Azoarcus sp. CIB: one gene and its partner. The protein of the gene in region 2 interacts with the protein of the main gene of each other region in a pairwise test. Links are inferred from orthologs where the notes say so. Each region holds a gene or a part of one and is shown on either strand. Other genes may lie near its edges.

Region 1 (3,342 bases), 490 kb from region 2 along the record:
CGCCGAGGCCCGGGCCGGTGTTGTTGAGGCAGGCCACCACGCCCGAGAACGCCGTGACAATGTCCAGCCCGGTCGCCGACAACAGCAAGGTCAGCGACACGATGGTCACCATGTACATGAAGCTGAAGCCCAGCACCGCGTGCAGGATGTCGTCCGACACCGGCTGCCTGCGGATGCGCACCGGATGCACCGCCTGCGGGTGCAGCGAGCGCACGATCTCGCGGAACACCTGCTTGTACAGGATCATCGCGCGCATCATCTTGATGCCGCCGCCGGCCGAGCCGGAGCAGGCGATGAAGCTGCCGAGGAACAGCACCCAGATCTGCGCGAACATCGGCCACAGCGTGTAGTCGTAGGTCGCCAGCCCGAGCGAGGTCGAGATCGACACGACGTGAAAAGCGACGTAGCGCAGCGTGCTGAGGAAATCCGCATGCACGTCGAACTGCACGAGGTACACGGTGAGGACGACGGTGCTCAGCGCGAGCGTCGCGAAATAGAACGGCAGCTCGGGGTCGGCGAGATAGGGCCTGAGGCTGCGGCGCGCGAAAGCGAGGTAATGGGTCGCGAAGTTGAGGCCGGACAGCAGCGCGAACACGATCACGATCATGTCCACCGACACGTTGCCAAAGTGCCCGAGCGACGCGTCCTTGCTCGAAAATCCCCCCAGCCCGACGACGCTGAAGGTGTGGATGATCGCCTCCCAGCCGTCCAGCCCGGCGAGCCACAGGCTCGCGGCGCACGCCACGGTGAGCAGGCAGTAGGTCAGCCACAGGCCCTTCGCGGTCTCGGCGATGCGCGGCGTCAGGCTCTGCTCCTTCATCGGCGTCGGCACCTCGACCTTCATCAGCTGCCGCCCGCCGATGCCCAGCAGCGGCAGGATCGCGACCACCAGCACGATGACGCCCATGCCGCCGATCCAGTGCATGAAGGTGCGCCACAGGTTGATCGACACCGGCAGGTGATCCAGCCCCACCAGCACCGTGCCGCCGGTCGCGGTAAGGCCCGACACCGCCTCGAAGTACGCGTCGGTCACCGACAGGTCGGGGATGAAGTCGAGCAGCGGCAGCGCGCCGAACACCGGCATCACGATCCACGTCAGCGCCACCAGCAGGAAACCGTCGCGCGTATGCAGGTCGCGCTTCCTGCCGCGCGTCGGCAGCCACATCAGCAGGCCCGCCGCCAGCGTGATCAGCACCGCGTGGTCGAACGCGACGGTCGCGCCGTCGCCGACGAACCACGACACCGCGAGCGGAAACAGCATCAGCACGCCGAACAGCATCACGATCAGGCCCAGTGCGTTGAGCACCGGGTGGGTATCGGCGCGGCGCCTCATAGGAAGCCGAAGCTCACCTGGAACAGCTTTTCGACCTGATGCACGAGCTTCTTGTGCGTGCAGAACACGATCACGTGATCGCCGCTCTCCACGACCGTGTCGTGATGCGGCATCACCACCAGGCGGCGCGCGACCTTGCCGTCGGGCCGCATCTCGTCGCGCACGATCGCACCGATGGTCGCGCCCTTGGGCAGCGGAATCTCCGCGATTGCGCGGCCGACCACCTTGGAGTCCTTGCGCGTGCCGTGCGCGATGATCTCCAGCGCCTCGGCCGCGCCACGGCGCAGGCTGTGCACGGCGACCACGTCGCCCTGGCGCACGTGCTGCAGCAGCGAGCCGATCGACGTCTGGGCGGGCGAGATCGCGATGTCGATCGGCCCCCCCTGCACCAGATCGACGTAGCTGCGGCGGTTGATCAGCGCCAGCGTGCGGTGCGCCCCCATGCGCTTGGCGAGCGACGCCGACATGATGTTGTCCTCGTCGTCGTTGGTCAGCGCGAGGAACATGTCGGCCTCGTCGATGCCCTCGTTCTCGAGCAGCTTCTCGTCGGTCGAGTCGCCGCGCAGCACCAGCGCGCGGTGCAGCTGGCTCGCGAGGAAGTCCGCGCGGCGGCGATCGACCTCTATGACTTTGACATTGTGATCGTCCTCGATGCCGCGCGCCAGGCGCAGGCCGATGTTGCCCCCGCCGGCGATGATGATGCGACGGATCGGCCGATCCTCGCGCCGGATCTCGCGCATCACCTGGCGGATATGCACGCTCGCGGCGAGGCAGAACACCTCGTCGCCGGGCAGGATCATCGTGTCGCCCTCGGGGATGATCGCCTCCCCGTCGCCGCGGTAGATCGCCGCGATGCGCACCTCGACGTTGGGCATGTGGTAGCGCAGCGCCTTCAGCGGATGGCCGACCAGCGGCCCGCCCTCGAACGCGCGCACGCAGATCAGGCTCAGCACCCCGCCGGCGAACTCCATGACCTGCAGCGCCTCGGGGAAGGCCACCAGACGCTTGATGTAGTCCGTGACGACCTGCTCCGGACAGATCGAGAAATCGACCGCGAAGTTGTTGTCGTCGAGCAGTTCCGGGTAATCGACGAAATCGCTCGAACGCAGCCGCGCAACGCGCGTGGGCAGGTTGAACAGCGTCTTCGCGACGCGACACGCACACAGGTTGGTCTGGTCCGACTGCGTCACCGCGATCAGCAGGTCGGCGTCGTCCGCCCCCGCCTCGCGCAGCACCGACGGCGACGCGGCGTTGCCGATCACCGTGCGCAATTCGAGGCGATCGCGCAGCACCTCGAGATGCTCGGCACTGGTGTCGATCAGGGTGATGTCGTTGGCTTCGGAGACGAGGTTTTCCGCCACCGACGCGCCCACCTGGCCCGCCCCGAGGATGATGATCTTCACCTGACAGACGCCCCGGACATTATGGAAGCCTGATTCTACGCGAGCCGCCGGCCCGCGCAGCGGGACTGTTGCGCGCCCGCCTCAGTCTCTCAGGCTTCCTCGGTGCGCCGGCTGCCGTGCAGGCCCAGCTGCTTGAGCTTGCGGTACAGGTGCGTGCGCTCGAGGCCGCTCTTCTCCGCCAGGCGCGTCATGTTGCTGCCTTCGAGGCGCAGGTGGTGCTCGAAGTACAGGCGCTCGAAGGCCTCGCGCGCCTCGCGCAGCGGCTGGTCGAGCGATACCGCGACCGCGCCTTCGGTGGACGGGATCAGCAGCCGACGCACGTCGGTCAGCGCGATCTCCTCGTCCAGCGTCCCCAGCGCGAGCGACTTCACCGCCGCGCGCAGCTCCGCATAACCGCCCGGCCAGGGCTGCGCGCGCAGCGCGTTCAGCGCCGCCGTCGAGAAGTGGCGGCGCGGCACCTCGCCGGCCTCCACGAGGTGCAGCAGGAGCTGCGCGGCGATCTCGGGCAGGTCGTCACGCACATCCGCGAGCGAGGGCGGCGCCAGGCTCACCTCGAACAGGCGCACCGCAAGCGACTCCTCCCAACCTTCGCGCACCAACGACTCC
Region 2 (7,096 bases):
AACGCGTCGACGCGCGCCTCGAGGAACTGCTCGAGGAGCTGGGCATCGCCCACCTGCGCGACAACACCGCCGTGTCGCTGTCGGGCGGCGAGCGGCGCCGCTGCGAGATCGCCCGCGCGCTGGCGACCGACCCGCGCCTGATCCTGCTCGACGAGCCCTTCGCCGGCGTCGACCCGATCGCGGTGCTCGACATCCAGAAGATCATCCGCTTCCTGCGCGACCGCGGCATCGGCGTACTGATCACCGACCACAACGTGCGCGAGACGCTCGGCATCTGCAACCGCGCCTACATCATCAGCGAAGGCCGCGTGCTCGCGAGTGGACGGCCCGACGAGATCGTCGCCAACGAACAGGTTCGCCGCGTCTATCTCGGCGAGCATTTCCGCCTCTGATCCAGCCAGCGTAGTCCCATGAAACCGTCACTCCAGCTCAAGATCTCGCAGCACCTCACGCTGACGCCGCAGCTGCAGCAATCGATCAAACTGCTGCAGCTGTCGACGCTGGAGCTGAACCAGGAGCTGGAACGCTTCCTCCTCGAGAACCCCATGCTCGAGCGCGAGGACGGCGACGGCAGCGACTTTTCTCCGAGCGTCGCACAGGTTTCGCCGGGCACGACCGAGTCCGGCAGCCAGTCCGACACCCCCGCACCGAGCGAGGAGACGCGTAACGAGGCCGAGCCGGCAAACTTCGACGAGGCCGGCGAGTGGTCGAACGCGGGCAGCGGCTCGTCGAACCGCAACGATGACGACGACACCGACTTCCAGGAACTGCAGGCCGCCGGCACCAGCCTGCGCGACCACCTCGACCAGCAGGTGAGCCTGTCGCCGCTCTCCGATCGCGACCGCGCGCTGGTGCGCTTCATCATGGAGGCGCTCGACGAGGACGGCTACCTCAACCAGTCGCTCGATGAACTGCTGCCGCTGCTGCCGCCGGAACTCGAATACGACCTCGACGACCTCACGATCGCGCTGCACCACGTGCAGAACCTCGACCCGGCCGGCATCGGCGCGCGCACGCCGCAGGAATGCCTGAGCCTGCAGCTCAGGGCGATGCCGTCCTGCCCGACGCGCGACCTCGCACTGAAGATCGTCGACGAACACCTCGACCTGCTCGCCGAGCGCAACTTCCTGCGCATCAAGCGCGCCACCGGCTGCGACGACGACGCGCTGCGCGCCGCGCACGCGCTGATCTGCCGCCTCGACCCGCATCCGGGCTCACAGCACTCGGTGCAGGAGACGCGCTACATCCTGCCCGACGTCGTCGTGCGCAAAGTGCGCAACCGCTGGACGGTCACGCTCAACCCCGAGGCGATGCCCAAGCTGCGCATCAATTCCCTGTACGCCAGCATCCTGCAGCAGAACCGGGGATCGGGCGGCGCGCTCACCAGCCAGCTACAGGAAGCGCGCTGGCTGATCAAGAATGTGCAACAACGTTTCGACACTATCCTGCGGGTTTCCCAGGCGATCGTTGACCAGCAGCGGCAGTTCTTCGATTATGGCGATGTGGCGATGCGACCTCTGACGTTGAGGGAAATCGCGGACCAGCTTGAGCTGCACGAGTCGACGGTCTCGCGAGTCACGACGCAGAAATTCATGGCCACACCGCGCGGCGTGTTTGAGCTGAAGTACTTTTTCGGCAGCCACGTTGCCACCGACACCGGTGGGGCGGCATCTTCCACGGCGATTCGAGCGCTGATTCGCCAGCTGGTGGAGGCCGAAGACAGGAAGAAGCCCCTGTCCGACGCGAAAATTGCCGAATTGTTGGGCCAGCAGGGTATCGTGGTGGCACGCAGGACGATCGCGAAGTACCGCGAGTCACTCAATATCCCGCCGGTCAGCCTGCGCAAAGCGATCTGAAAGACGATCTGACAATACGAGGAAACATCATGAATCTCACCATCACCGGACATCACGTCGAAGTCACCCCCGCGATCCGCGAGTACGTCAACACCAAGCTTGATCGCGTCATCCGCCACTTCGACAACGTGACCAGCGTCAGCGTGATTCTGTCGGTGGAGAAGCTGCGGCAGAAGGCGGAAGTCACGCTGCACGTGCGCGGCAAGGACATCTTCGTCGAGAGCGAGGACGGCGACATGTACGCCGCGATCGACAGCATGACGGACAAGCTCGACCGCCAGGTCCTCAAGTACAAGGACAAGAACTACGACCACGGCCACGACACGCTGAAGCACCAGCAGCCGACCGAGCTGTGATTCTTTAATTCGCGCCGGGGGTCCGGGGTGTGTTTATAATTCGCGCGTTTTCAACCCGCGCCTGCAGCACACTCCGAGCCTCCTCCCGCACCCAACCGGCAGCGGCACGGCCCGTGTCGTGCAGGTGGTGATTCGCATGAGCCTCATCGCCGAACTCCTGCCCCCCTCGAACGTGGTCATCGATCTGGACGCCAGCAGCAAGAAGCGCGTCTTCGAACAAGCCGGACTCCTGTTCGAAAACAACCAGAGCATCGCCCGCAGCGTCGTCTTCGACAGCCTTTTTTCGCGCGAGCGCCTCGGCTCGACCGGGCTGGGCCAGGGCATCGCGATTCCGCACGGCCGCATCAAGGGCCTGAAGGAAGCCGCCGGCGCCTTCTTGCGCCTGTCCGCCCCGGTGCAATTCGACGCTCCCGACGGCCGCCCCGTCACGATGCTGTTCGTGCTGCTGGTGCCCGAACAGGCCAACGAAACCCACCTGCAATTGCTGTCCGAGCTCGCGCAGATGTTCAGCGACCGCGACTTCCGCGACCAGTTGCAGAACGCGCCCGACACCGCGGCAATCCATTCGCTGTTCGCCTCCTGGGGTCCGCATGCGGCAGACCAGCGTCGCGCGGCTGTATGACCTGCACCGCGAGCAGCTGGAGCTGACGCACGTCAGCGGCCGGCTCGACCGGATCATTTCGGTCAACGAAGAACGCATCTGGCCGGCCGACCTTGTCGGCCACCTCAACCTGATCCATCCGACGCGCATCCAGATCCTGGGCGCCGCCGAACTCTCCTGGGCGCAGCGCCATGCGGCCGAGAAGGTCGCCCACCACCTCACCGAGATCATCAGCGCGCGCCCCCCGGCCATCATCGTCGCCGACGGCTGCAACATCCCGGACATCCTGCGCGGCATCTGCGAGTACGCCGACGTCGCCCTGATCACGACGCCGCAGCCTTCCGCGAGCGTGATCGACCAGCTGCGCCTCTACATGTCGCGCGAACTGGCCGAAAAGATCTCGCTGCACGGCGTGTTCATGGACGTGCTGGGCATCGGCGTGTTCATCACCGGCAGTTCCGGCGCCGGCAAGTCCGAGCTCGCGCTGGAACTCATCTCGCGCGGCCACGGCCTCGTTGCCGACGACATCGTCGAGTTCTCGCGCATCGCGCCGACGGTGCTCGAAGGGCGTTGCCCGGAGATGCTCAAGGACTTCATCGAGGTGCGCGGCCTGGGCATCCTCAACATCCGCACGATCTTCGGCGAAACCGCGTGCCGGCGGAAGATGCGCCTGCGCCTGATCGTGCATCTGGAACGCCGCCTGCCGGGCCAGTCCGACCCCTCGCGCCTGCCGGTGCAGCGCGAGACGCAGGACATCCTCGGCGTGCCGGTGATCCGCACCACCCTGCCGGTCGCGGCCGGACGCAACATCGCGGTGCTGCTCGAAGCCGCCGTGCGCTCGACGATCCTGCAGCTGCGCGGCATCGATTCGACGCAGGAATTCATCGACCGCCAGCAGCGCTTGCTCGACGCAGACGGCGAAACCCTCTGATCGCCCGCCGCCGGCAGAGCGCTTGCCGCACTGCCGCATCGGCTGATACGCTCAGGGTCTTTGCGCCTCCCCGCGAAGGCTCCCTGATGACTGCCGCAACACCGGATTACCTGGAAAAGATCCTCAATGCCCGCGTCTACGACGTGGCCGAGGAAACACCGCTGGACCTCGCCACGAACCTCTCGGAACGCGTGCATAACCGCATTTTCCTGAAGCGCGAGGACATGCAGCCGGTGTTCAGCTTCAAGCTGCGCGGCGCGTACAACAAGATGGCGCACCTGTCGCCGCAAGCCCTCAAGCGCGGCGTGATCTGCGCCTCGGCCGGCAACCATGCGCAGGGCGTCGCGCTCTCCGCCCAGCGCATGGGGGTGCGCGCGGTGATCGTGATGCCGACCTCGACGCCGCAGATCAAGGTCGATGCGGTCAGGTCGCGCGGCGGTGAGGTGGTGCTCGCGGGCGACTCGTACTCCGACGCCTACGCCCACGCGGTCGAACTGGAGAAGACCGAGAAGCTGACCTTCGTCCATCCCTACGACGACCCGGACGTGATCGCCGGCCAGGGCACGATCGGCATGGAGATCCTGAGGGCGCACCCGGATCCGATCCACGCCGTGTTCTGCGCGGTCGGCGGCGGCGGCCTGATCGCCGGCGTCGCGACCTATATCAAGCGCCTGCGCCCGGACACAAAGATCATCGGCGTGGAGACCGTGGACGCCGACGCGATGACCCGCTCGCTCGCCGAAGGCCGACGCGTCGTGCTCGACCAGGTCGGGCTGTTCGCCGACGGCACCGCGGTGAAGCAGGTCGGCGAGGAAACTTTCCGCCTGTGCCAGCAACACGTCGACGAAATGATCCTGGTCGACAACGACGCGATCTGCGCGGCGCTGAAGGACGTATTCGAGGACACCCGCTCCATTCTCGAACCCTCGGGCGCGCTCGCGGTGGCCGGCGCGAAGGAATACGCGAAGCGCCACAACCTGCACGGCAAGAGCCTCGTCGCGGTGGCGTCCGGCGCCAACATGAACTTCGACCGCCTGCGCTTCGTCGCCGAGCGTGCCGAGGTCGGCGAGCAGCGCGAGGCGGTGTTCGCGGTGACGATCCCGGAGCGCCCGGGCTCCTTCCGCAAGTTCTGCAGCCTGATCGGCAACCGCCACATCACCGAGTTCAACTACCGTTACGCCGACCCGCAGCGCGCGCACATCTTCGTCGGCGTGGCGGTGCATAACCGCGCCGAGGCCACGCGCGTCGTCGAGATGCTGGAACGCCATGAACTGCCGGCAGTGGACCTGACCGACGACGAGATGGCGAAGAGCCACATCCGGCATATGGTCGGCGGGCACGCGCCGCACGTGAACAACGAGCTGATCTACCGCTTCGAATTCCCCGAGCGCCCGGGCGCGCTGATGAATTTCCTCACCAGCCTGCATTCGGACTGGAACATCAGCCTGTTCCACTACCGCAACCACGGCGCCGATTTCGGCCGCGTGCTGGTGGGCATGCAAGTGCCGCCCGAGGACAAGGGAGCCTTCCAGGACTTCCTCGACCGGCTCGGCTACGAATACGCGGACGAGTCTGCCAACCCGGCCTACCGCATGTTCCTCGGCTGAGCGGGGAAAGCGCCGGCCTCGGTGACGATCCAGTCCATCGGGCGGTCGTGCGGCTGCGGCCAGACGTCGTCGACGCGCGCGAATTCGAAGCCCAGCCCCACCGCGACGGGATTCATCACCGCCAGCGTGCGGTCGAAGTATCCGCCTCCGTAGCCGACGCGGTAGCCCGCGGCATCGAAGGCGTTGCACGGCACGAGGATCAGGTCGGGGGCGACGGGCTCGCCTTCGGCAGGATGGGGAATGCCGTGCCGGTCGAGCGGCATTTCCATGCCGGGAATCCAGCGGCGGAACACCATCGGGCCGGCCTGGTGCGGCACCACCGGCAGCACCGCGACACGCGACGCGTCCGCGGCCAGCCAGTGTGCGACCCAGGCGCGCAGGTCGGGTTCGCCGCGGTAGGGCCAGCAGAAGCCGAGCGTCTTCGGCGCCAGACGGGCGACGAGCTCGCTCAGATGGGCTTCGAAATGGCGCATCAGGGCGGCGCGATGCGTGGCCGTCAGCGCCTGGCGCGCGGCGATGGTGCGGGCACGCAGGGCCCGGCGCTGTTCGGTGGGATCGGCGGAATCCGTTCCGGGGGCAGGATGGGCGGAAATCACTGTGGTATGGTCTGGCTGATCGAAAGGGGATGGTAAGGGATGGCAAAGGGTTTGTGGGCCGCGCTGGCACTTACGCTGGCGAGCCTGACGCAGGGCGCCTACGGGCAGATCGGAGACGACCGCATTCTGGCGGCGCGCGAGGCGCTGCGCACCGGTGACCGCGCAACACTGGAGCGCCTCGCCGCGGAACGCGAGCCGCATGTGCTCGACCCGTACGTACGCTACTGGCGGCTGACGAGCCTCCTCGCCCGCCCGGAAGCGCCACCGGCCGACGAGCTCAAGGAATTCCTGCTGCGCGAACCGGACAGCCTGCTCGCCGAGCGGCTGCGCGGCGACTGGCTGCGGCGCATGGCGCGCGAACAGGACTGGAGCGGCTTCCTGCAGGTCTATGCGGACCTGCGCGAACCGGACGCCGAGCTGCGCTGCCTGCAGCGCAACGCGCGACTGGAGTCCGGCGACATGAGCGTGCTGGAGGAAGTGCGCGCACGCTGGATGGAACTCGCGGACAACCATAACGCCTGCGAACCGGCGTTCCGCACGCTGGCGCTGGCCGGCCACATCGGCAGCGACGAGCTGTGGTGGCGGGCGCGCCGCCAGATCGACAGCCGCAGCCCGTCGAACGCGCGCACGACGCTGTCGTGGATGAAGGCCGGGGAAGCCCCCTCTTTCGCCGACTTCGACCGCATGATGAAGAGCCCGTCGGCCTGGATCGACCACCTGCCGACAAATTTCGCCGTCTCGCGCGCCGGGCGCGAGTTGGCCCTCGCCGCGCTCGTGCGCATCGCGCGCGAGGACGTGTCGTCCGCCTACGCGCGTTTCGCGCGCATCGAGGAGCGGCTGGGCGCCGAAGAGCGCGCCTACATCCATGCGACGCTGGGTCACCACGGATCGCTGCAGGGCTCGCCGGGCGCAGCGCGCTGGTTCCGGGCCGCCGGCAAGGTGCCGATGAGCGCGGAGCAGCGCGCGTGGCGCGTGCGCGCCGAACTGCGCGTCGAGGACTGGCGCGGCGTGCAGGCGGCGATCGAGGGCCTCGCCGCAACCGAGCAGACGCAACCCGAATGGACCTACTGGCTCGGCCGCGCGCTCGCCGCACAGAACCGCCCCGTGGAGGCCGCGGCCCTGTACCAACGCGTCGCCGGACAGCCCAGC

What was found.
Region 1: the proteins of ptsN (region 2) and trkA interact in binary tests that used the Escherichia coli proteins (3 or more experiments, as listed by UniProt). The link is inferred for Azoarcus sp. CIB from one-to-one orthologs.

Annotation. Positions count from the first base shown.
Region 1 is NZ_CP011072.1:5,239,908-5,243,249, forward strand. What follows is about bases 534-3,342. They hold trkA (Trk system potassium transporter TrkA), read right to left. Parts: upstream 2,737-3,342; coding sequence 1,330-2,736; downstream 534-1,329. Other genes in these bases: AzCIB_RS23485 (TrkH family potassium uptake protein), read right to left, coding at 534-1,333; AzCIB_RS23495 (sigma-54-dependent transcriptional regulator), read right to left, coding at 2,826-3,342. Outside these bases: more of AzCIB_RS23485, read right to left, coding at 1-533. UniProt on the Escherichia coli protein: Part of the constitutive potassium transport systems TrkG and TrkH. May regulate the transport activity of TrkG and TrkH systems. Binds to NAD(+) and NADH.
Region 2 is NZ_CP011072.1:4,747,717-4,754,812, forward strand. The notes cover bases 1,094-4,091. They hold ptsN (PTS IIA-like nitrogen regulatory protein PtsN), read left to right. Parts: upstream 1,094-2,348; coding sequence 2,349-2,834; downstream 2,835-4,091. Other genes in these bases: AzCIB_RS21300 (RNA polymerase factor sigma-54), read left to right, coding at 1,094-1,856; hpf (ribosome hibernation-promoting factor, HPF/YfiA family), read left to right, coding at 1,886-2,212; hprK (HPr(Ser) kinase/phosphatase), read left to right, coding at 2,803-3,744; ilvA (threonine ammonia-lyase, biosynthetic), read left to right, coding at 3,831-4,091. In the rest of the region: lptB (LPS export ABC transporter ATP-binding protein), read left to right, coding at 1-392; more of AzCIB_RS21300, read left to right, coding at 411-1,093; more of ilvA, read left to right, coding at 4,092-5,351; AzCIB_RS21325 (5-formyltetrahydrofolate cyclo-ligase), read right to left, coding at 5,330-5,947; AzCIB_RS21330 (lytic transglycosylase domain-containing protein), read left to right, coding at 5,987-7,096. UniProt on the Escherichia coli protein: Seems to have a role in regulating nitrogen assimilation.